Regions from separate parts of the Streptosporangium sp. NPDC050855 genome, predicted to be linked through region 1. Evidence: riboswitches for the same ligand, from Rfam matches in the RefSeq annotation. Region 1 holds a riboswitch; the other holds the start of a gene.
What was found. A riboswitch is a leader RNA that binds a small molecule or an ion and turns the genes downstream of it on or off. The one in region 1 is predicted to bind cyclic di-AMP.
Positions count from the first base shown of each region.

Region 1 (4,188 bases):
GCTGGTGGAGAAGGTCCACGGCGGCGCCACCGTGGCCGGGCCGGGCTCGACCGAGGAGCCGGGCTTCACCGCCAAGTCCGTGCGCCAGCAGGCCGAGAAGGAGACGATCGCCCGCACCGCCGCCGGGCTCGTCCGGCCCGCCACCGCCATCGCGCTCTCCGCGGGCACCACGACCTGGACGCTCGCCCACCACGTGGTCGACGTGCCCGAGCTGACCGTGATCACCAACTCGATCCGGATCGCCGACGTCTTCCACCGCTCCCCCAGGGCCGACCGCACGGTCGTGCTGACCGGCGGGGTCCGTACCCCCTCCGACGCGCTGGTCGGCCCGGTCGCGGTCGCGGCGGTCCGCGGCCTGCACGTCGACACCCTCTTTCTCGGCGTGCACGGGATGAGCGTCCGCGCCGGGTTCACCACGCCCAACCTGCTGGAGGCGGAGACCGACCGGGAACTGGTCGCCTCCGCCCGCCGCCTGGTGGTGACCGCCGACCACACCAAGTGGGGAACGGTCGGCATCAGCACGATCGCCGAGCTGTCCCAGGCGCACATCGTGATCACCGACTCCGGCCTGTCCGGCGAGGCACGCGAGGAGCTCGCCGCCTCGGTCGGCGAGCTGATCATCACAGAACCGCAGCAGGAGAGCGAGACCGCCACCCGATGAAACGCACCGCCACCCACCTGGCCGACGGCCGGGAGCTTTTCTATTTCGACCGGCGCGACGACGCGGACAGGGGTGCGGCCGACCTGCGCGACCTGCCGCCCCGGCCCGCCGCCTCCGAGCTGCGCTACGACCCGCTGACCGAGGAGTGGATCGCGGTGGCCGGCCACCGGCAGGGCCGTACCTTCCTGCCCCCGGCCAGTGAGTGCCCGCTCTGCCCGTCCGGTCCCGGCAACCTCACCGAGGTCCCCTCCCCCGACTACGACGTGGTGGTCTTCGAGAACCGCTTCCCCTCGTTCTCGGCCCAGCCGGGCGAGTACCCGCAGCCGGGCGGGCTGAGCGAGGTCCGGCCCGGGATCGGCCGCTGCGAGGTGGTGTGCTTCACCTCCGACCACGACTCCTCGTTCTCCCGCCTGTCGCCCGAGCAGGTCGAGCTGGTCATGGAGGCCTGGATCGACCGTACGGCCGAGCTGTCGTCCCTGCCGGGGGTGGAGCAGGTGTTCTGCTTCGAGAACCGGGGTTCGGAGATCGGCATCACCCTGGCCCACCCGCACGGGCAGATCTACGCCTACCCGTACGTGACCCCGCGCACCAGGCTGAACCTCGCGGCGGCCGGCCGCTACCGGGACCGCACCGGGGGCGACCTGTTCGCCGACGTCCTCGCCTCCGAGCGGGAGGCCGGGGTGCGGGTGGTGGCCTCCAACGAGCACTGGACGGCGTTCGTCCCGGCCGCCGCGCGCTGGCCGGTCGAGGTCCACCTCTACCCGCACCGGAGGGTCCCCGACCTGATCGGCCTGGAGTCGGCCGAGCGGGCGGCGTTCGGGCCGCTCTACACCGACGTGCTGCGCCGTCTCGACGGGCTCTTCGACATGCCGATGCCCTACATCGCGGCCTGGCACCAGGCACCGGTCAACACCGGCCGGGACCTGGCGTACGCGCACCTGGAGCTGTTCAGCATCCGCCGCGCGCCGAACAAGCTGAAGTACCTCGCGGGATCGGAATCGGCCATGGGGGCCTTCGTGAACGACGTGCTGCCCGAGGAGACAGCACATCTACTGCGCTCCATTGTCACGAGCTGATCACTGATAGGTCTCGTTTGAGGTCGCGTGACCTGGGGTTTACCACTACTATCCTTCCCACATCGGCTGTAGCAGCCGATATGCCTAATCCCAGGCGCCTCGCCCGGGAGCCGGGGAACCACCGCACCTGGGGTGAAACCACTTCGGTGGAAGGGCATCCTCCAGCCCGAACCCGTCAGCTAACCCGGTAGGCGGAAGGAGAGGAGAGTTCGTGGCGGCCTCGTCCCCCACGTTCCGTCGCCATGCCGCTCTGGTCCTCTGCGTGGGCTCGATCGCCGCGTTCACCCTCGGCGCTCCCACCGCGGGAAGCGCCGACCCCAAACCGACCGAGGCCGAGCTCCGCGCCGACCTGGTCAAGCTCAACAAGAGGATCGACGCGCTGATCGAGACCTACGCGGCCAAGCGCGAGTCCCTCAACAAGGCGGAGAAGGCCGAGGCCGTGGCCAAGCAGAACCTGCGCAGGGCCGAGGAGGTCTACGCCGAGAACGAGAAGCAGGTCGACTCCATCGTCCAGCTCCACTACCAGAGCAGCATCGGCGGCCTGCCCGCCCTGCTGTTCGCCGACGACATCGGCGGCGCGGCGGTGATGGAGCAGCTCACCGCCGAGCAGAGCGCCCACCTGCAGGGGTTCGCCCAGAGCGTGGAGCGCAGGAAGAGGTCGGCCGAGACCGCCGCCCGCCTCACCGACGACATCGCCGAGGAGGCCAAGGAGGTCCAGGAGCGGCGCGAGGAGGCCGAGGACCTGATCGAGGAGATCAAGGACAAGCTCGACAAGCTGGTCCCCACCGGTTCGGGCCGCCGCTCCGACGGAAGCTGGGCCCCACAGCTGCCCACCGGCGCCGACAACATCACCGACCGGACCCGGATCATGCGCGAGGCGATCAAGAGGCGCTTCGACCTGCCGTACTCGGTCGGCTGCTACCGGGCCGCGAACGACGGCGGCGAGCACCCGCTGGGCCGCGCCTGCGACTTCATGATGAGCACCGGCGGCACGATGCCCACGGCCGCCAACCTCAGGCTCGGTGACGAGATCTCCGCCTGGGCCATCAAGAACAAGGCCAGGCTCGGGGTGAAGTACGTGATCTGGCGCCAGCGCATCAACCACGGCTCCGGCTGGAGGGCCATGTCCAACCGCGGCGGCGTCACCGCCAACCACTTCGACCATCCGCACATCTCGATGTACTAGCGCTGCGACGGTCTGACCCGCGATTTCTCGGTCTACTGCCTCTCTCAGGGCACTTCGCCCGTCGCCCGTGCGTCTTCGACCGTCTGTTTCGTGCGGTCCTCCCCGGAGGCGCCGGGTGCGCGCAGCGCCCGCAGGGTGACCCCGGGGCCGGCGTGATAGCACATTCCGGCTCCGTAGGCCAGGTCCCGTCCGGGATGCTCGGCCCGGCGTGCGGGGGGTCGATCCGCCGAACGGCACATGGGAACCGACGGGGCCCGGCGGCAGGGTTGAGGCATGGCGGCACGGCACCCTTTCCGGGATCGCCGGAGCAGGCCTCACCCTCACACCTCAAGGAGCCGTTGACATGAGATCCGCAATGATCCGGGCAGGGGTCACCGCCGTCGCCCTTTCGCTGGCCACGGTCGCGACGATCGGTACATCGGCCTCGGCCGCGTCGCCCGCGACGAGCAAGGACCCCCGGTGGCACGTGTCCGGCACCGCGAAGATCCACTTCGAACCGGCGGCCGACGACGACATCACCTTCACCATCACCGCACGCGGCGTCTTCACGGAGGCCGAGGGCATCGTCAAGGTCGACCACTACCTCCCCGACGGCAACGGCGGGGGATTCGAGGCGGAGGTGGACTGCCTCGTGGCGGGCGGCCCGGTCGCGACGGTGACCGCCGTCATCACCACCTCCACCTCGTTCCCGGTCGGTACCCGGGTCGCGGTCAGCGTGTACGACGGCGGGACGGACAGGTCCGGTGGCGGTCGTGATCGGATCGGCTGGAACTGGTCGGTACCGACCGGCGCGGTGCAGCCCTGTACGGCTCCCGCGACGTTCGCCACCGTCGAGCGGGGCGGGTTCACCGTCGTCGGCAAGGGCTGGCCCACGCCTCCCGCGCAGACCGGCACGGGGAAGTAGCGCCACGGCCGGCTCGTCCGCATGCCGCGCGGGCGGCGTTCACCGAGCCGGTACCGCGGTACGGCCGGGTTCGGCGACCGGTGGTGAGCGGGTGGTCCTCACCTGCCCGGGCCGGCGAGCCGTCTCGGACCGTCAGTGTGTTCGCCTCCCCCGCGAGCTGGATCGAGTCCGACGCCCTCGCGCAGTGCCACCAGGTGGCCGCGCTCGACGGCATGACGCACATCGCCGCCATGCCGGACCTGCACCCCGGCAAGGGCGCCCCCATCGGGGCCGCCATGACCTCCACCGTGCTGTACCCGTTCCTGGTGGGCTCCGACATCGGCTGCGGCATCGCCGTGTTCCCCATCAGGCTGAGACGCGC
Region 1 is NZ_JBITFY010000038.1:16,439-20,626, reverse strand. Features, by position in the region: gene ACIBCT_RS39235 (DeoR/GlpR family DNA-binding transcription regulator) at 1-661, shown strand, start outside; gene galT (galactose-1-phosphate uridylyltransferase) at 658-1,737, shown strand; cyclic di-AMP (ydaO/yuaA leader) riboswitch at 1,809-1,945, shown strand; gene ACIBCT_RS39225 (coiled-coil domain-containing protein) at 1,949-2,923, shown strand; gene ACIBCT_RS39220 (hypothetical protein) at 3,267-3,827, shown strand; gene ACIBCT_RS39215 (RNA ligase RtcB family protein) at 3,908-4,188, shown strand, end outside.

Region 2 (4,188 bases), on a different contig from region 1:
ACGTGGACGCCCTGATCGTGCGCAGCGCCACCCAGGTGGACGCCGAGGCGATCGCCGCCGCCCCCCGGCTCCGCGTGGTCGCCCGCGCCGGCGTCGGCCTGGACAACGTCGACGTGGAGTCGGCCACCAAGGCCGGCGTCATGGTCGTCAACGCGCCCACCTCCAACATCACCAGTGCCGCCGAGCACACCGTGGCCCTGATCCTCGCCTCCGCCCGCAACGTCGCCCAGGCCCACTCCGCGCTCAAGGGCGGCGAGTGGAAGCGCTCGAAGTACACCGGCGTGGAGCTGGACGAGAAGGTCGTCGCCATCCTCGGCCTCGGCAAGATCGGCCAGCTGGTCGCGCAGCGCCTCCAGCCGTTCGGCGTCGAGCTGATCGCCTACGACCCCTACCTGCAGCCGGCCCGCGCCGCGCAGATGGGCGTCCGCCTGGTCTCGCTGGAGGAGGCCCTGCGCGAGGCCGACTTCATCACCGTGCACCTGCCCAAGTCCAAGGAGACCATCGGCCTCATCGGAGAGCGGGAGCTGCACCAGGTCAAGCCGAACGTGCGCCTGATCAACGTCGCCCGAGGCGGGATCATCGACGAGAACGCCCTCTACTCCGCGATCAAGGAGGGCCGCGTCGCCGGCGCCGGCATCGACGTGTTCCCCAAGGAGCCGGTCACCGACAGCCCGCTCTTCGAGCTGGACCAGGTCGTGGTCACCCCGCACCTGGGCGCCTCGACCCACGAGGCCCAGGAGAAGGCCGGCACCCAGGTCGCGCGGAGCGTGAAGCTCGCCCTGGCCGGGGAGTTCGTGCCGGACGCGGTCAACGTCCAGGGCGGCGCCGTCGCCGAGGACGTCAAGCCGGGCCTGCCGCTGGCCGAGAAGCTCGGCCGGGTGTTCACCGCGCTCGCCGGTGAGGTCGCCACCAGGCTCGACGTCGAGGTGCGCGGCGAGATCGCCTCCCACGACGTCCGGGTGCTGGAGCTGGCCGCCCTCAAGGGCGTCTTCACCGACGTGGTCGAGGACTCGGTCACCTACGTCAACGCCCCGCTGCTGGCCAAGGACCGCGGTGTCACGGTCGAGCTGATCACCAGCTCGGAGAGCCCCGACTGGCGCAACGTGGTGACGGTCCGCGGCGTGCTCGCCGACGGCCGCGCGGTCTCGGTCTCCGGCACCCTGTCCGGGCCGAGGCAGATCACGAAGATCGTCGAGGTCAACGGCTACCAGATGGAGATCGAGCCGACCGACCACCTGTCGTTCTTCACCTACACCGACCGTCCCGGCATCGTCGGCGTGGTCGGCCGCATCCTGGGCGACCACTCGATCAACATCGCCTCGATGCAGGTGGCCCGGGACGTCAAGGGCGGCAAGGCCCTGATCGCGCTCACCGTCGACACCGCCATCCCGGCCGACGTGGTCGACCAGATCGGCGCGGAGATCGGCGCCGACAGCGGCCGTTCGGTCGACCTGACCGACTGACCGTCCCGGTCCGCCGGGTCCCCTTCGTGGGTGGCCGCGGCGCGCCGCGGCCCGCTCCCGGACGGACCGTCCGGGACCGGGCCGGCACCCGCTCGCCGTCTCGACATGTGAGAAGTGTGTACGCGGGGCGAGACGACCCTTTCGTCACCGGGTAACCTGATGGAGATGCGCCGGGTGTTCTCGCACTCCGCACCCGCCGCGGCGGGGCCTGACAGGGCAGGCCGGCGGCCCGCCACGGTGCCGTGGCGATCGCCGGCTCCGAGCCCTCCGCCCACCGGTCCGTGACCCGGACCGAGGCATCGGGCCCGGTCCGAGTCCTGACCGGAGTCTCGGCCACCTTCACAGCTCACCCGCGACCGAAACGAGACTCACCATGTACGAGATGTACTCCTGGAACCGCCCGGACGAGAACGAGGACGAGGCGGCCGACGCGATCCAGACCGCCCTGGACCGCCGCGACAACGGTGGCGCGCCCACCCGCTGACCCTGCCGGCCACCTGCCGGCCACCTGCCGGCCACCTGCCCGATCACGGCCGTGCGCCGGTCCGGGCCGGGCCGGCCGGGGCGGACGGCTCCGCGACGCTCGCGGCGGAGCCGCGGGGGCTCACCCGCCGACGGCGGATCCGGTCGCGTGCTCGATCCGCTCGGCCAGTTCGACCCCCTCGGGGTCGGGGCGCACCCCGCCGACGAAGGAGGCGTGCCGCCATGAGGCGAGCCGCTCCTCCTTGACCACGTCCCCGCTCCGCGGGGCGTGCACCATGTACCCGGGCTTCGTGATCATTCCGACATGCCCGAGACCCCGGAAGAAGACCAGGTCCCCGGGCCTGAGGTCCTTCCAGGCGATCTTCCTGGAGAACGCCTCGTACTGCTCGGAGGCGATGCGGGGCAGCGCGATCCCGGCGGCCCCATAGGCGCGGAGCATCAGCCCGGAGCAGTCGAAGCCGCCGCGGCCGGTGCCGCCCCACGCGTACGGCGTGCCGCGCTTGGACATGGCCCAGCTCAGGGCCTTCTGCCAGGCGGGACGCAGGGACGCGGCCCGCAGGGCGCCCTTCAGGGCGGGCATGCCGAGCGCGGGAGGCGCGGGGGCGGGCAAGGGCGAGGCGGCCAGCGCGGTGGCCGGGGTCGCGAACACCGCGGTCCCGGCGACGAGGACGGACGCGACGCGCGAACAGATCTTGCCGTACAGGGTCGTTCCTTCCATAGGGCCTGCCGGGTGAGCTGTCGGGCTCGGGCGTGGAGGCCGCCCTACGGCGCGCGGGCGCGCCGATTCGCCCCGAGGGATCCCGTCGCGGGCGGCCGGGAACGCGCTCCGGTCGGGAGCGGGGTTCCCGGGGCCCGGGACGATCCCGGAAAGAGTGGTTCCCCGGCTCCGTACGCATCGATAAGGGATGATCCGTACGAATTAGGCATCAACGTGAACGGTGAGGACCATAACGAAACCTCGCGAAACGGTCAACATAGGATAAAGACGGGCAAAGCGATCAGATGTACCCGAGGGAAATTCCGTCCGAGGCGTGAGACCGGTGTTCAAGCACCGAGACGGCCCGGTAGGGTGACCCCATGGATTCGCGTAACATCCGCCTGGCGGTCATCCCCGGGGACGGGATCGGGGTCGAGGTCGTCACCGAAGGGCTGAAGGTCCTCGAAGCGGTCGGCACGAAGGTGGAGACCACCACCTACGATCTCGGCGCCAAGCGCTACCACGAGACCGGTGAGACGCTGCCCGACGTCGTCCTGGAGGAGCTGCGCGGCTACGACGCGATCCTGCTCGGGGCGGTCGGCGACCCCAGCGTGCCCCCGGGCGTGCTGGAGCGCGACCTGCTGCTCAAGCTCCGCTTCCGGCTCGACCACTACGTGAACCTGCGGCCGGTCAAGCTCTTCCCCGGGGTGGAGACCCCGCTGGGCGGGGTCCGGCCGGAGGACATCGACATGATCGTCGTCCGCGAGGGCACCGAGGGCCCGTACGCCGGAGCCGGGGGCGTCATGCGTCACGGCACCCCGCAGGAGATCGCCACCCAGGAGTCGCTGAACACCGCCTTCGGCGTCGAGCGCGTGGTGCGCTACGCCTTCGACAAGGCGCTGTCGCGTCCCCGCAGGAGGCTCACCCTGGTCCACAAGACCAACGTGCTCACCTACGCCGGTGACCTGTGGGCCCGCACCGTCGAGAGGGTCGGCCGGGAGTACCCGGACGTCCAGACCGACTACTGCCACGTCGACGCGGCCTCGATGTTCTTCGTCAGCCAGCCCCGGCGCTTCGACGTGATCGTCACCGACAACCTCTTCGGTGACATCCTCACCGACATCGGCGCGGCGATCGCCGGTGGCATCGGCCTGGCGGCCAGCGGCAACGTCAACCCCGACCGCACCGCGCCGAGCATGTTCGAGCCGGTCCACGGCAGCGCCCCCGACATCGCGGGCCAGGGCAAGGCCGACCCGACCGCCACGATCCTGTCGGTCGCCATGCTCCTGGACCACCTGGGCCTGGACTCCGAGGCCGTCCGGGTCGAGCGGGCCGTCGCCGACGACCTGGCCGAGCGGCCGACCGGCCGGACCGGCCGGACCACCCGCGAGATCGGCGACGACATCACCGCCCGAGTAGCCGGCTGAGGAAGCCGCCCACCTCGACCCAGACGCGCCTGGCGGCTCACCGAGCCGCCGGGCGCGTTTTGGTTTTCCGCCCCGCTGACGGTTTTCGCTATCGATGCAGTAGTTTCCCGTTACCCGG
Region 2 is NZ_JBITFY010000002.1:439,678-443,865, reverse strand. Features, by position in the region: gene serA (phosphoglycerate dehydrogenase) at 1-1,463, shown strand, start outside; gene ACIBCT_RS07170 (C40 family peptidase) at 2,068-2,664, opposite strand; cyclic di-AMP (ydaO/yuaA leader) riboswitch at 2,652-2,882, opposite strand; gene ACIBCT_RS07165 (3-isopropylmalate dehydrogenase) at 3,024-4,070, shown strand.
Region 2: it holds a riboswitch for cyclic di-AMP, as region 1 does, so the genes downstream of both, ACIBCT_RS07170 (C40 family peptidase) here and ACIBCT_RS39225 (coiled-coil domain-containing protein) in region 1, are expected to answer to the same signal.